Regions from separate parts of the Paenibacillus sp. NPDC057967 genome, predicted to be linked through region 3. Evidence: predicted binding sites of a transcription regulator. Region 3 holds the regulator's gene; each other region holds the start of a gene.
The links. The regulator Rex, encoded in region 3, represses fermentation and respiration genes when NADH is low (regulators of the CRP and FNR family bind a similar motif). The targets are predictions, from matches to a motif close to TTGTGAAATATTTCACAA.
Positions count from the first base shown of each region.

Region 1: ACFVSO_RS15745 (hemerythrin domain-containing protein) is a predicted target of Rex. The motif match lies at 1,532-1,549, and genes of this name have one in related genera.
Region 2: nirB (nitrite reductase large subunit NirB) is a predicted target of Rex. The motif match lies at 2,147-2,164, and genes of this name have one in related genera.
Region 4: ACFVSO_RS22255 (formate/nitrite transporter family protein) is a predicted target of Rex. The motif match lies at 2,530-2,547, and genes of this name have one in related genera.

Region 1 covers NZ_JBHVQB010000005.1:457,305-461,416, reverse strand. Annotated here, with positions in the region: gene adhE (bifunctional acetaldehyde-CoA/alcohol dehydrogenase) at 1-759, opposite strand, end outside; gene ACFVSO_RS15745 (hemerythrin domain-containing protein) at 882-1,463, opposite strand; gene ACFVSO_RS15740 (GNAT family N-acetyltransferase) at 1,609-2,499, opposite strand; gene ACFVSO_RS15735 (poly(ethylene terephthalate) hydrolase family protein) at 2,546-3,469, opposite strand; gene ACFVSO_RS15730 (copper resistance D family protein) at 3,659-4,112, shown strand, end outside.
Region 2 covers NZ_JBHVQB010000009.1:65,724-69,835, reverse strand. Annotated here, with positions in the region: gene nirB (nitrite reductase large subunit NirB) at 1-2,087, opposite strand, end outside; gene ACFVSO_RS22410 (methyl-accepting chemotaxis protein) at 2,367-4,112, shown strand, end outside.
Region 3 covers NZ_JBHVQB010000004.1:345,601-349,712, forward strand. Annotated here, with positions in the region: gene ACFVSO_RS11995 (hypothetical protein) at 1-491, opposite strand, end outside; gene ACFVSO_RS12000 (amidohydrolase) at 524-1,825, opposite strand; gene ACFVSO_RS12005 (redox-sensing transcriptional repressor Rex) at 1,806-2,462, opposite strand; gene dinG (ATP-dependent DNA helicase DinG) at 2,512-4,112, opposite strand, start outside.
Region 4 covers NZ_JBHVQB010000009.1:35,257-39,368, forward strand. Annotated here, with positions in the region: gene whiA (DNA-binding protein WhiA) at 1-119, shown strand, start outside; gene ACFVSO_RS22245 (HPr family phosphocarrier protein) at 223-492, shown strand; gene ACFVSO_RS22250 (L-lactate dehydrogenase) at 738-1,652, opposite strand; gene ACFVSO_RS22255 (formate/nitrite transporter family protein) at 1,668-2,447, opposite strand; gene ACFVSO_RS22260 (hypothetical protein) at 3,057-3,362, shown strand; gene clpP (ATP-dependent Clp endopeptidase proteolytic subunit ClpP) at 3,474-4,055, opposite strand.

The DNA.
Region 1 (4,112 bases), on a different contig from region 3:
CATACCGTTGTCGAACGTCTTGGACAGAATCAGGTCGGTAACAGCTTGCCTCAGGTCCGCCGATTGTTCAATAAAGCACGGTACGTTGCCCGGTCCTACGCCAAGCGCCGGCTTGCCTGTACTGTACGCGGACTTCACCATCGCCGATCCCCCGGTTGCTAGCACAAGGGCAACATCAGGGTGATTCATCAGCTGCTGTGTCGCTTCCACAGAAGGAGTCGCGATCCACTGGATACAGTGAGCAGGCGCACCGCTTGCCACGGCTGCTTTCAATAGCGTCTGGGCTGCGGCTGCACTGCTATTCTGTGCGGACGGGTGGAAAGCAAAGATGATCGGATTGCGCGTCTTCGTAGCAATCAGTGCCTTGAACATCGTCGTCGATGTCGGATTCGTCACCGGGGTTACGCCAGCGATAATGCCTACTGGCTCCGCAACCATCCGGTAATTCTCATAAGCGTTCTCTTCGATGACACCAACGGTCTTGGCGGACTTGATGTTATGGTAGATGTATTCCGTCGCAAAGATGTTTTTGGTCATTTTGTCTTCATAGACGCCGCGGCCCGTCTCCTCCACCGCCATCTTGGCCAGCGGCATGTGCTGATCGAGACCAGCCAGCGCCATCGCTTGAACGATACGGTCAATTTGCTCCTGTGTCATGGACAGATAGGCTTCCTGTGCAGCTCTTGCGCGTTCGACCAGTTGGCCCACTTCCTCAAGAACTGAACTCTGAACATCTAATTGGCTTGCTTTTACCGCCATAGGTTCCTCCTCCTTGGAGATCTCCGTTTAGTTTCTCTATCTCCTTGTTGACCTCATCTTAACGGAATGCCGCATAGAAGACGGTGACATAAATCACAATTAAATGGAAATTTTAATATTTTTTATGAGAATAAATAGTCCAGGTCCGTCAATATTTCCTCTGCCAGCGGGAAGATTAGCTCTTCCTCCATTTCGAAGTGTCCGGTCAGGATCAAGCAGCCTTGCGTCAACTGGTCACAGCCGTCCTTCAACATCTTCATCAGCGTCAAGTCCGGACGGCCCTTATCCAACATCAGCATACCGATCAACGTGCGGCTCGTTTGCAGGAATGAATCAAAAAATTGCAGCGCCAGCTCATGATCCTTCTCCAGCACCCACAAGGACGGCAAGATGGTTGGTTCGTCCTTCTGCTTGTAGTAACGGGAGAATACAGGGAATAGCTCCTCGTCTTCCCACTTTGCATGGCGCTCCAATACTTGCAGCAGCTCTTCCGCTTGCGCCCGAAGCTCCTTCAACATCTGCAGCGTGCCGTAATCGCCGTTGCTGGCTGCCGTCCTTGCGCTGAGCTCGCCCAGCGATACACAGCTTGCCTTTAATTGCTCATGCTCCGTCTGAAGTCGAATGGCCAGCTGCATGAATGCGCTTGGCCTTGCAGAATCGTTGGGGTCCAATTTCACTGTTTTAGACGGGGTATGGAACATCATCTCCACCTCCAGTTATAGTTCAATCAGCTCATTGTCCCTTGTAGTATAGAGGCTTCGCGGCGGCGGTGCTGTGAGATATATCACCATTGCGGGACAAAAAAAGAAAGCTTTCGCTTAAGCGGAAGCTTTCTTGGCTAACACAATGTTAAGCATGCGAGGTGACCGGGAATAAGAATGGATTCGAAGGCCAAGGCAACCCAGGCTTGACGAATAACGCGTCGTCCTCTCCATCCAGAGGTTCAACCCGAAGCTCCTTCCATTCCACATCAGGCGTGAAATGAAAATGGACGATTTTCGTCTCCTCATTAATCAAGCTTGCTACTATAGACTCGATATCGATGCTGGTTCTGCTAACTATATCGAATAGATGGAGCTCACTTTCCTCATGCTTGAAAAGAACGATCGCCTCTAGCTTTTCAAAGTAATAGAAGTCGTCAGGGAAAGCTAACGTGCTGTAAAACGTAAGCAAGTGCTCATCCCTTATGACGCCAAGCTTATTCGAGACAGGCACTCTGCTCGCTGCCATGGATTGAAGCAGCTCTTGATCCTCCGCATGTTGGAGATCCAGCCGGCGAATCGGACCTGAAGGTGCCGGCAACTGCCCAAGCGACGTTACCTGTAGCGAGAAGCTGCTCTCCGCCACACGTTGAAAGCCGAATTTGGGATAAAAATCATGTACGGTATCATTGGCGAATAGATAGATGAAGTCGCATTTGTTCTCATAGATGTCTAAGATCCGTTGCATCAGCTTGCCAGATAAGCCCTGATTGCGATAATCAGGATGCGTCATCACGGTGCCGATTTGAATGGCTTGATATATCCTGCCATCCGATACCAGGGTCATCTTGTTAATAGAAGCGTTGGCGATGACTTTGCCTTGGTCTGCATAAGAATAGCACACATACTGGTCATTCCAGCCTCCGTTATCATACCAAGCACGGAAGTCCAATTCGAACACAAGCTTGGCCAGCTCAAAAAAGCTCTCTCGGTAGGTTTCGTTCTCTTTCACATTTTCGATCCATAGATATTGGCTCATCTCAATCCTTCAACTCTTTCATCTGCAATTGTCATGCTTACTCAGGTTATGATCTATCTTCTAGTCCTGTAGATTGTGCACTCTTCCAGTCTTTGTTCCGTAATATCTCCGCTTCATCCCCGGCAAAAGCGGCCATCGCTTCACGGTCATCCATAAGCTGATACCTCATCCATGCTGTCAAATAACCTCTGTGTTTACCGCCGTCTCCCTCGATGGCGGTATGTGCCGCCCCTTTCGCCATAGCCATCATGACCGGTATGTCTGGATTAGCGTTCTCCAGCGCCAGCTTATTGGATGAGGTCGGCGATACGATAAAGTCCCGGGTTCCCCCCATAATGAAAAATGGAACCTTCAGTGCCGATGTATCATAGATGTCCTCCGGGTCGCACCACTTTAAATCAGGCAATGCAATCGAGACCACGGTACGTATAGCAACCCCGACATCATGATTGGTATGAGCGTTAATAACGCCGGTGGAGCCTTGAGAATGGCCTGCCACCGCAATTTGATCCGGATCGATACGCTTATACAGAGGACTTGCTGAATCGCCATTATGGGCTAGCATATATCTGATTGAATTGGCAATTTCATGACCCGTACCGGTCGTTGTACTATACGTATCTATCACTACAAATCCCCAGGATGCTAAATGGCGGAACAGCTCATCGTAATTGGCAGGCAGCGCCCCTGTCCCGTTGCCCCATGCAATAAGGGGATGTGCCTGTTGCGAGTTTGGCTGGTAATAAATTTTGTACAGCAACGCTCCTTGAGCATCCTTAACCTCCAGCGTATCTACCAGATATTCGCCTGGTGCCGCATACTTGGCCTCAACGGTTCCCTCTGCATAGGATACCGGGGCCGAGTTCGCCAGAAAGTATAGCAACACGGCAAAAGCGATGATTAACACCAAGAGAAAACCTAACGTCCCTCGCACCCATTTGTTTCCTACGATTTTTTTCAATTGCAGCATCTGCACATCCAGCTCCCTATCTTATGACTCTCTCAAATCCGGTTACAATTGGTTAGATAAATATGGATATAAACAGCTTATCACAGAATACTCGGCTAAAAAAACAACTTTTATATGAACATATATTGATTTAAGAGTCGATATGATAAGATTAGTTCTGGCATTTATTCTTCCGTCGGAGCTGATGACGTGTATATCTACTTTTTTGAGACGCTGCTCTACTTATCCTTCGCCGTTACTGGCGGCTATATCTTGCTCCTGTTCATAGCGGATCGCTCCAAGCCGCAATTAATCGTACCGTTCGACCTGTTTCAGTATGGATTATTGGCGATTCCCGTCTTCTCGTTTATGTCCATCTTGCGTACCAGCTTCATTTTGCGTGAATTTGCAGAAACCATGCCTTATTACGAGCTGCTGCTTATTGTGCTGAAAGATTACAAGTACGGAAACGCATGGATTTGGATCTTGATCGGCGGGACGGGCATGTATGTCATCACACAGCTGTTCCAGACCAAGATTCATCACTTCAAATGGCCGCTTGCCGTGTTGTGGGTGCTGACTGTGCTGGCTCACGGCTGGGCCAGCCACCCTGCTGGCTTCTCCAGTTGGGGCTTTGTCTACCAATCTGTACACGTTGGAGCCG
Region 2 (4,112 bases), on a different contig from region 3:
ATCCCAATGTCTTTCGTCCCCGACTCGGCACAGTTCCGCGGACACCCGTTTACGGCCATTTTGAATTTTGCTGGCATCCATAGGCGTTCATAACGATGTTCGAGTTCGATTCCGAGGCCGATCGAATCTTGGGTTCCGAAGCGGCAAAATTGAGATCCCACACAGGTTTTGACGGTACGAAGCGATTTGGCGTAGCCGTATCCAGAGGGCATGCCAAGATCAGCCCAGATAGCAGGCAAATCCTCTTTCTTTACGCCAAGCAGGTCCAAGCGCTGTCCACCCGTCACCTTCACCATTTTCACATCGTATTTGTCCGCCACGTTGGCGATCTTTCGCAGTTCGTCAGGCGAAGTCACGCCGCCATACATTCGCGGAATGACGCTGAACGTGCCGTCCTTCTGGATATTGCCATGCAGACGCTCATTCACGAAACGCGAATCCTTCTCGTCTTCATGTTCTTCTGGCCAAATCATGCCAAGGTAATAGTTCAGCGCGGGACGGCACTTCGAACAGCCTTCCGGTTCATTCCATCCCAAGACGATCATGACTTCACGGACATGCGTCAAATGCTTCTCTCGAATAGATGCAACAATTTCGTCGCGTGTAAGCGGTGTGCATCCGCAGATGCCGGGCTTCTTGGCGGCCGACTTGTCGTATCCATCTCCAAGAGCGTATTGCAACAATTGTTCTACTAGCGGCCTGCAGCCTCCGCAAGATCGGGTCGCTCCGGTACATACTTTGATCTGTTCCACCGAATCCCAGCCTTCTTCCCGGATCCCTCGAACGATAACCCCTTTCGTCACACCGTTGCAGCCACATACGATTTCTTCGTCCGCCATCGTTTCAACGGCTGAAGCTTTCGCTGTCCCTCCGCAGCATTCTCCACCGCCGAACAGTTGCTTGTATAGGTCATCCGTCATCTCCTTGCCTTCCCGGATGCAGCGGGTTAGAATGGCGGAGTCGTTCACATCGCCGTAAAGAACGGCACCAACGATTTTATTGCCTTCGAGCAGCACCTTTTTATAGATGCCTTTCCAGTCGTCGTGAATGCGTAAAACGCGATGTGTCTCCGTCTCTGCATATACACCTGCCGAAAAGACGTCCACACCTGAAATCTTCAGCTTTGTCGAGACTGAAGAGCCTATATATGGAGCCGTTTCAGCCTCAGCCAACTTTTTCGCAAGTATCGTTCCCTGCTCATACAACGGGGCCACAAGACCGTAACAGACGCCGCGATGCTCGCAGCATTCCCCGACCGCATAAACATCCGGGATGCTGGTTTGCATGTAATCGTCCACTTTGATGCCGCGCGCAACCTCGATACCGCTAGCCCTCGCCAGTTCAGTGTTCGGTACGATGCCGGCCGCCATCACCACCAAATCGGCCGCCAGCTCGGTGCCGCCCTCGAACTTAAGACCGGTAACCCGGGAATCACCTGTTAGTTCTACCGTTTTCTTGCCCATCGCGAACTTGATCCCTTGCCGTTCCAGCTCCGTCTTGAGCATGGCAGACGATGCGGGATCCAACTGACGCTCCATCAAAGTATCGAACAAATGAACGACCGTCGTATCCATTCCGAGCTGCACCAGCCCCTTGGCCGCTTCCAGGCCAAGTAAACCGCCGCCGATTACGGTTGCTCTCTTGAATAGCTTCGACGCATCGATCATGGTGTGGCAGTCGGCAATATCTCTGAAACCGATGACTCCTTCCTTATCCGCACCCGGAACGGGCAGTACGAACGGTAAGGAACCGGTAGCCAATATTAAAACCTCATACTCGGCCCACTCTCCTGCATCCGTGTACACGCGTTTGGCAACAGAATCGATTCGAACAATTTTCTTGCCTGTATGCAGCGTGATTCCGTTTTCTTCATACCAGCTGAGATCGTTCATAATGATGTCGTTTACCGATTTACTGCCTTCTAGTACATAGGACAATTGAATGCGGTTATAGTTGGGATAAGGTTCTGACCCGTAGACCGTAATATCAAATGCTCTTGTTAGCTTTAGTATTTGTTCTAACGTGCCAATGCCGGCCATTCCGTTCCCGATGAGAACTAGTTTTTTCTTTTTTTCGCGATTCGTCACGTTCATTCGCCTCCACTATGGGACTCTAACGTCATATTAACGGACGGACGAAGACATGGATGTGAAGATTGTCACACTAGAATAAAAACATAACTTCTCAAGCTTCAATATAGCCATCTCAAGCTCTATTCCCTACAAGCCCCCGCTAGATAAAGCTCATCCCTAAAATAACGAAGGATATGGCAGGATAAGAGAAAAAATTGTCGAACAACTTATGAGATTGGGATATTTTATTCATTGACATTCATCACACCAGGACCAAGGGAGAGGAACGGCTTCATGTTAAAACTTAAGAATCGTCTGGCTGTAAAATTATCCATCAGTATTCTGGCGCTGCTCATCATTTTGTCAGCCACTCTCATCTACATGCAAATCCACAACATTAAGAAGGCTAGCAACGAAACGATCGGCAGCTTCAGTATTCACATAGCCGAAGCATACGCGCAACGATTCGACTTGGATGCCTACAAACAATTTTTGAATGATCCGCAAGAAAACGATTTGTATTGGAGCATCCGCGAAGAGATGGATCAATTCCGCTCCCAGATAGGCGCACAGTATGTATATACGTTTACGATTGACGACAAAAGACAGCCTATCCTGCTTATTGACGGACAACCTAAGGAATCGGATTCCGCCTCACCAATTGGGGAAATCACCGACGTGCCCGAATCATCTATTAGCGCGTTGCTGAACGGGGAATCGTCGAAGAGCGACGTGATCCGCAACCTCGTGTACGGAGATTATATATCTTCATATGCGCCTCTTCACGATACGGACGGAACGATGATCGGAGTGTTAGGCATCGATACCAATGTGTCCGTTGCAGCCACGATTCATCGGGAGATCATGAAAAACAGCAACCCGTTATTTATTTTGATGGGATGTTTAACCTTGCTGATTTTTGTTCTGATTGCGTGGTTCATGTTCAGAGCTCTGCGACCGCTGCGTCTTATCGTAGGCGGTGCAGAAGCCATTGCTCAAGGCGATCTCGCGGAAGCGAAGGCGATTCTGCTCAGCACAAGTGTGAAGTCCAGCGATGAAATCGGACAGGCGCATTCCGCAATGAACAAAATGCTGGAGCGGCTGGGAGCCACCCTCGGCGATGTCCTTGGCAATATTGCTGTAACGACAGATGATCTCGTCCATTCTACCGAGCGATTCAGCTTGGAGGTAAACCAACTGGTCTCCTTGAATCAGCAGCTCGAGCATTCCATTACAGAACTGGCGGACGGAGCGCAGCATCAACGTATAGCAGCCGAAGAGAGTGCAAAATCCATGGAGGAAATTATTGTTGCCATCCAGCGAGTGTCCGAAGCCTCCGCCGATGTATCCAACGCTTCCGGTGAAGCATTGGAAACGGTCGAAGACGGACGCAGCTCCATCAACGGATTGAAGGAGCAAGTTGCTTTAATGTCTCAAGTTGTCAACCAGACAACAACCTCCGTACAAGTGCTGAATACTTACATGGTGGAAATTGAGCCTGTTCTTCATTCGATTTCCAGCATTGCCGATCTCACCAAGCTGCTTGCGCTTAATGCTTCTATTGAAGCTGCGCGAGCAGGCGAGCATGGCTCAGGCTTTGCTGTCGTTGCCGGTGAAGTGCGCAAGCTAGCGGAATCCTCCTCGGTCTCCGCAGCGCATATTACCTCGCTGTTGCAGCAAATCCAGCAGGAATCCTCGCAGATCGGATCGTGGATGCTGAAAGAAAGCGATGAAATGGCGAAAAGCACAAAGCTGTTCAACCAAGTGGAATTGCTGTTCAACCATACCGCTGATCGGTTTTTGATCGTGAACGAACAAATTCAGGATATTTCAGCCGCTGCCCAAGAGATATCCGCCGGCTCTGAGGAAATCGCCGCATCGGTTGAGCAAATCTCGCAAATCTCCATAACAGCTGCGGAAAACGCGGTCGCCGTCCAATCGATGTCAGCCAATCAGCTAAAAGCTACGAAACGTATAGCCGATACGAGCAAGCAGCTCGAGACCAGGACAACCGGCCTGGAAGAAGCGGTATCGAAATTC
Region 3 (4,112 bases):
GTCGGCAATGTATAGGTTTCAATCAGTGTCGCTTGCTGATCGAAGCTGTAAAATTGATATTTGAAACGTTCCTTGCTGCCTTCCGGCTCCTTATAATACACTTCCCATACGGGCTGCTCCCGGAATAATCCCGGTGTCACACGAATGATGGAAGCGCTGGCATGGTCGTTTAGCCATTTTGTTCGAAATTGGTCTTCCGGCAAAACTTGATCTGCCATCACACGATGCTGCAAAGCTCCCTCTTCATTCAGGAAAACGAATAGCTCTGATTCTGTTTCCGTCGTTCCATAAGCAACCCATGTCGTCGCTTCCCAGACATGCTTGTACAGCTTTTCGATATTCGCCATTTCGCCTGTCGCGAACACGGCTTCTCGCATGCTGCTTTCCTCCGACCACTTCGGCATTTGCACATCACGGAAATAAAAGCCGAACCAAACCCCTAACGCAATCAGGCAAGCGATGATAGCGAACAGCCAGCGCTTTGGCGTCATAAATGGCGGCCTTTTCTTTTCGACCGCTCTCATTAGCCGTTCAGTAACCGCTCGAAGCTTGCGGCTGCCTCATATTTGATCTTCTCTTCATCCATTAATGTGCAGACGCCGTTCTGTACCACCTGACGCCCATCCACCCATACATGCTTGACGTCTCGGCCCGATCCGGCATAAACAAGATGCGATACGATATCCGTAAGCGGGTAGAAATGCGGCTGATCCAAATCGATTGCAATAAAATCAGCCTTGTAGCCGGCTTTCAGCTGACCGATCGAATCTCCCTGCCAGATGGCATTCGCTCCGTACGTAGTGCCAAGCTTAAGAGCCTCCCAGGCCGGGATTGCTGTCGGATCGCCGGATACTCCCTTGTGAAGCAAAGCGGAGAAACGAATTTCTTCAAACAAATCCAGGTTATTGTTGCTCGCGACGCTATCCGTACCGAGCGACACCTTCACACCGGCTCTCATCAGCTCCGGAAGCCGTGCAACGCCGGAAGCCAGCTTCAGGTTGCTGACAGGATTATGCGAGACGGATACGCCGTGCTCTGCCAGCAAAGCAATCTCTTCATCGGTCAGATGGACAGCATGCGCTACGAGCGACGGACGCGAGAAAAATCCGAGTCGATCCAGATGCTCGACTGGACGTGCGCCGTAATCGCGAACATTCTGCTCCACTTCCGCAATCGTCTCGGACATGTGCGTATGAAGCGGCAAGTCCAGCTCATGCGCAGCCTCCACGAATTTCTCTATATAGGCGGGAGGACAAGTGTATGGCGCATGCGGCGACAGCATCGTCGAGATTCTGCCGTCTGCCTTGCCGTGCCATGTCTTGGCGAAGGCAATCGCATCATTCAGCTTGGCCTTCTGTTCTTCTTCCGAGCACAGACCGATAACGCCGCGTGTCAATATGCCGCGTATGCCTGCTTGCTCAGTCATAGCCGCAACCTGATCCATACGATCGTACATATCGACAAACGCAGTTGTGCCCGTACGCAGCATCTCTATAATCGCGAGCGCGCTTCCGGCTCTTGTGTCGGCATCCACATATTTGGCTTCCATCGGCCACATCTTCTGCTCCAGCCATACCTGCAGCTTCTGATCGTCGGAATAGCCCCGCAGCAGCGTCATAGCCGCGTGGCCGTGTGTATTGACCAGACCCGGCATGAACGCCAGCTTGCTGCCGTCAAGCTTCTGTGCATCGGGCAACAGGCCGACTGGCGGTTCTGCGCCAACGTATGTAATTACACCGTCTGTCACAACCATATGTCCCTTTACTGTTTTTGCAGCATCATCCATCGTAACGAATAGGCCATCTTTAATCCAAAGCTGTGTCATCGCTTACGTCTCCTTCATGATTCAAATAATAAGCCAGACTTAACAATTCCCTTGTGAAATCGGCATTATGAATACGCACATCATCCGGCACCCGAAGAATAGCAGGAGCAAAGTTCAAGATTCCCTCTACACCTGCGGCAATAAATTGATTGGCGACATTCTGCGCTTCATGCGCGGGCACGGTAATAATGCCAATTCGTATCTTTTGTTCGGCAACGACCCGCTCCAGCTCGCTCATCGGTTCTACGACCAAATTGTTAATATTGGAGCCGATCTTTTCGGGATGCACATCAAATACGGCTGTAATCTGCATATTATCCTTGGAATACTTGTTGTAATTGCATAAGGCATGCCCCAGATTGCCGGCTCCGACCAATGCGACTTTAATCGTTTGATTCAGCTTTAAGATCTGTCTGATCTTCTCTATGAGATACATGACGTCATACCCGATGCCTTTGCGTCCGAATTCGCCAAAATAAGCCAGATCTTTCCGAATTTGAGCCGGGTTCAAGTCAAGCTTGACCCCCAGCTCCTGCGAGGAGACCGTTTGGATCTCCCGGAGATGCAGCTCATTGAGCACTTGCAGATAAATCGGAAGGCGTCTAACGACCGCCTCCGATATTTTTGCGGACTTCATGGGAACCAACTCCTTCTTAACGGGGGTTGTAAAAAGCTAAGCGTCTGTTTTAATCTCCTGTTGCCGAATGAGCCAGCCATTGCTGCATGCGGGGTACCATCTGATTCGTATGCATCGTCTCGATCTTGGGGCCCGGCAATGAATACAGGAAGTGCTTGCCATAAAAGGTGTCAATGACTCTCGTATCATAGATGATGACAATTCCTTTGTCATGCGCTGTGCGGACTAACCGCCCGAAGCCTTGCTTGAAGCGGATTACCGCCTGCGGAATGGACAGCTTCATGAACGGATTCTGCTTCTGCCGCTGAAGCAGCTCGGACTTGGCCTCCACCAGCGGATGATTAGGCGGCTGGAACGGCAGGCGGACAATGGCCAGGCACACAAGTCCTTCCCCGGGAATGTCTACCCCTTCCCAGAAGCTGCTGGTGCCAAGCAAGACCGATTCGGGCTGCTGCAGGAATCTCCGGGTCAGCTTCGTCCGGTTGCTGCTGTCGATGCCTTGGCCCAGCAGTTGAATACCTGCTTCATCCAGCTTCAGCTTCAGCGGATCATACACTTGCTTCAGCATCTTGTAGGATGTGAACAAAACAAGCATCCTGCCTTTGGTCTCCACTGCGGTATCGGCGAGCGAGCCAATCAGTTTATCGAGATAGGTATCATCTACAGAAGCGCCCTTAAGCACAGGAAAATCACGCGGTATGACCACAAGCGCCTGCTCCCGGTAATTGAACGGAGAAGGGAGCAGTACCGTTTTCAGCTTGCCTTGCTTCTCATAGCCCTCAAGGCCAAGCTGCTCTTCAGCGTATTGGAAGCTTTTTTGAACCGTCAAGGTGGCGGAAGTCATGACGATGCTGTCTTTTGCATCGAAGAAGTACTTCTGCAATTGACTGCTGACATCAACCGGCGCAGCGTAGAGCTGCAGCGAACGATGACGGTATGCGGTGCTCGCCTCCAGCCAGTAGACATACTGCGCATCCTCCAGCTTTGTGATGAGACGAAGTTCATCCTTCACCCCTGCAAGATCCCGCAGCGCGCCGTTCAAATCCGTCAAAGACGCTTGTATAGACAAATCGTCCGCTCTGTCCTTAATATCGTTCATCATCTTCTCAGCCGTCTTGATCACTCTAGTCAGCTCGACGTGTACGTTATTCTCGACAGCCAGCACCTCCTCCCAGCCAGCCGGAAGCTGGCCGGAGCTAAGCCGCTTTACCAATGCGCCGTTGTCGCTCACGCTGTCCGATGCTGTGGAGGCAAAGGCATAGAACATCTCGAACAGCTTGTCCCAATGCTCCTTGATTTCTTGAAAAACGGGAATAATCGTATCAATGGTCTCCGTCCAGGCAGTGACATGATCGTCACCCTCTTGCTGAAGCCGCAGACGCAACGTCGGCAGCAAACCGGAACGGTTGTCCCGGTACAGCCGTACGATAGCTTGAACAAGCGTGAAATAATGCACATTCATGCCCAAATGCTTGCCGGCAACTTCCTCAACATGATGAGCCTCATCAATAATAAGATGGTTGTAGGTAGGAAGCAGACGATGATCGGCTTGCACATCGGTGAACAGCATGGAATGGTTCGTAATGCATACGTCAGCCAGGCTCGATTCATGCTTCGCGCGGTGATAATAGCAGCGCTTGAACCACGGGC
Region 4 (4,112 bases), on a different contig from region 3:
ACCTGACGGAAGTAGGCGAGATGCTTCGCGGAAAGGTCAGTAAATCCGGCGTCAATCATCGACTTCGCAAAATCGACGAATTAGCCGAAAAAATCCGGGGCGGTTCAACTTTTGCCTAGTGCAACGGCTTGTATGATGATATAATAAGGTGTAATTGGCTTATATTATTCAACATTTCCCACATGATAAAGCTTTTAGTAAAATATAGGGGGTAAGATTTCCATGACCAAGCTTCCGGTTGTCGTTCGTCTGAAGACGGGGCTTCATGCGAGACCAGCAGCGTTATTCGTACAAGAAGCGAACAAATTCTCCTCCGAGGTATTTGTAGAGAAAGACGATAAGAAGGTTAATGCCAAATCCATTATGGGGATTATGAGTCTGGCAATCAGCTCTGGCACAGAAATTTCGATCAGCGCGGACGGGTCGGACGCCGAACAGGCTGTAAACGCTTTAGTCGCTCTTGTCAGCAAAGAGGAATTGGATAACCAATAAGAGGAAAGAAGTGGCTTTGTCGCATGACTTGTTCGCGCGCCAAAGCGGCTTCTTTTTTATTTATGCGTCTGTATTTTTTGATATGCGAAAAGCCTTCCTTCACTCTGAATGATCGGTATCCGGCTGCAAGCCTAAAGCTTGCGGTGGATGCCGTCCAGGAGTAGAAGGAAGGCTTTTTTGTTATGCATGCATGAGATTGAAAGAAAGCGAACTGATGACTTGTCTTATCGACTGCCTATCGAGCTTCAGCCCTCAAGTGTAGCAAGGATATTCTTCAATTTGTCCGCCGATTGGGTGAAGAGATCTTGCTCGAGATCGGTAAGAGTCAGCTCCAGCGTCGAGCGAACGCCGCTGCGGTCGATGATGCATGGAATGCCCAGATAAGCATCCGATACGCCAAGGTAGTTCTCCAGCAGAGTCGAGACGTTCAAGACGGCTCCTTCATCGTCCAGAATCGCTGTGCAGATGCGGTCTAGCGCCAGTGCGATGGCGTAGTAGGTTGCGCCTTTCGCTTGAATGATCTGATATGCGGCGTCGCGAGTATTCAGGAAAATCTCGTCTTTGTCCTCTGCGCTCAGTTGCAGCTCGGTTCCGGCGACGTTCGCGAGGCTCCAGACCGGAAGCTCCGAATCGCCGTGCTCTCCGATGATGTGAGCGTGTACGCTGCGAGGATCGATATGCAGCTTCTGTCCGATCAGATAGCGGAAGCGCGCGCTGTCGAGAAGCGTGCCCGAGCCGATCACGCGATGCGCTGGCAGGCCCGACTTCTTCCACGATCTGTAGCTCATGATGTCGACCGGATTGGATGCGATAAGCAGAATTGCATCTCGCGTATGAAGGAGCACTTGATCAATGATGCTGTCGAAGATCGCGATATTTCTTTTCAAAAGATCGATCCGCGATTCTCCGGGCTTCTGCGCTGCGCCTGCCGTAATGATGATAATATCGGCTGTTTTGCAGTCTTCATAAGTGCCTGCCCAAACCTTAGCGCCGCCCAGGTAAGGCATGCCGTGGTTCATATCCAGCGCATCTCCTGCGGCCTTATCAGCATTGGCGTCAATGAGCACCAGCTCATCCATGCGATTGCGAAGCAGCAAAGTATAAGCGGTCGTCGAGCCGACAGCTCCCGTACCGATGATGACGATTCTTGATTTTTTCATAAATGATAGTCTCCTTTATTCCTCGATAAATGGTTTGTTTACGTAGTGGTACATCGCGGCCATTAGCACGCTTCCCCCGATCAGATTGCCGATTGTGACAGGAATCAGGTTATGCAGAATGCCGTCCAGCGATATCGTCCCCGGCTGCTGCAGGACAAGTGCGATCGCGAAGGTGCACATATTCGCAATGCTATGCTCGTAGCCCGAGATAAAGAAGCAGAATACGAAGAGCATCATGGCGAACATTTTGGCACCGTCCCCTTTGAGCCCCATAGGTACGAAGAAGGCCAGGCAGACGAGCCAGTTACATAGTATCGCCCGGAAGAACAGCTCTACCATAGGCGTATGCATCTTTTTGTCCACGACCTCAAGCAGAAACCCGTTCACATTCGGATCGGCGAATAGTCCGGTCAGCCAGATCAGGAGTGCAAACACCGCAGCGCCAAGGATGTTGCCGCCATAGCTCAAAATCCATAGCTTGGTGGTATCGCTCCAGCGCATTTTTTTGCGCAGGGCGGCGTAGCTGTAGTAGAAGGTGTTGCCGGTGAACAGGTCGCCTCCGCCATAACTAATCAGAATAATGGCTGTGCCAAACGTGAGGGCGGCCATGGGATAGGTGAGCGGAGAATGCTCGACATAAAAGAAGCTGCCTGTCTTGAATGCGACGATAACGCCGAAACCGATAAACATGCTTGCCAGCATGGAACGTGACAGGTACCGCCACAGGCTTTGCCGGAAAATGCGCAGCTTCTTCAACGCAAGCTGCTCCACCTTGAGCAGCGCTTCAATCTCCATAGGTACTCCTCCTGACTATCTCTCTGTTGCATTTGTCTGTTGTCGTTGTGATGCCAATATAGCATGAGCAGGAATTGGAAAGATGTGATAAAAGTCACTATGGACCAGAAAAAAATGGGAGGAGCGAGGCGGGGGGCTTCTGGAATGGGAATGGGGCAACGTTAATCGTGCGAAAGTGACTGGAACGGAGAATTAGTGTTGTAGGGAAACGTTAATCGTGGGAAAGTGGCTGGAATGGGGAAATAGTGTTGTGAGGAAACGTTAATCGTGGGAAAGTGGCTGCGATGGGGAAATAGTGTTGTGAGGAAATGTTAATTGTGGGAAAGTGGCTGGAATGGGGAAATAGTGTTGTGAGAAACAGTTATTCGCGGAAAGCCTGCTGGCACAGCGAAATGGCAACAGCTAATCTACATTACACGTTAGAAAAAGCTCTAATCGACATAACATTTGCAACTTAGCGGTGATGAAGGGTGTCTTGTTAGTAAGAGAAGGTAGCTTGCGTGAGCCATGCCATCCATACTCATTAAATGAAAAGGGCTGGGTTAGTTGAAAAATGTTATGATTTTGATCGTCTGTTACATGTTGATAACCGGATGTGCAGCCGAACCAATGGAAGTTATGAAAGTTGCGGATTTGAACGCCAATCCCACGTCTTTTGGCCAGATAAAGCAGCAGCAAACGATTAAGAGAATCGACGATATTGTGCGACCACTACAATGGCAGGACAGAGAGTTGCCGACCAACGGTGATCCAGACTATTCCTTTTGGCTAGAGCGCAAAGGTGAAAGCTTGCGGGTGAGGAATTATGAGCTGTGGCTGAATGAACCCTATTCCGTCATTATTGATCATGTTAAGTTGAAGTATGCTTTTATCAGCGGGGAGCCGCTGCGAGAGCTGGTTGATTATTTGAAGTGAGGGTTTCGCGATTAAGCAGAGACAGACTTTGGGGCATAAACGTAGCGTCCGCAAATTAAAAAACCTCCCCTCCACAAAAGTGGAAGGGAGGTTTCTCTGCGTTATGAATGATTAGACCTTCTCGATGACTTTGTCTACGAGGCCATAAGTGTGAGCTTCGGCTGCGCTCATGAAGTAGTCGCGGTCGGTGTCCTGCTCGATGCGGCTGAGCGGCTGGCCGGAACGTTCCGCCAGAATGTGGTTCAGCTTATCGCGCATCTTCAGGATGCGGCGAGCGCGGATCTCGATGTCGCTGGCTTGGCCTTCAGCGCCGCCAAGCGGCTGATGGATCATGACTTCGCTGTTAGGAAGCGCGTAACGCTTACCCTTAGCACCTGCTGTCAGCAGGAACGCGCCCATGGACGCGGCCATACCTACGCAGATCGTCGATACATCCGGCTTGATGTATTGCATCGTATCATAAATGGCCATACCGGCTGTAATGGAACCGCCAGGGCTGTTGATGTATAGGGAAATATCCTTATCCGGGTCTTCCGCCGCCAGGAACAGCATTTGCGCGATGATGGAGTTGGCTACCACGTCATTCACGCCAGAGCCTAGAAATATGATGCGATCCTTCAACAGGCGGGAATAGATGTCGTATGAACGTTCCCCCCGATTGCTTTGCTCAATAACCATAGGCACAAAATTCATTTCGAACCAGTCCTCCTTCGTCTACGTAAAAGCATGAATCAAAAATTCGTATTCCTA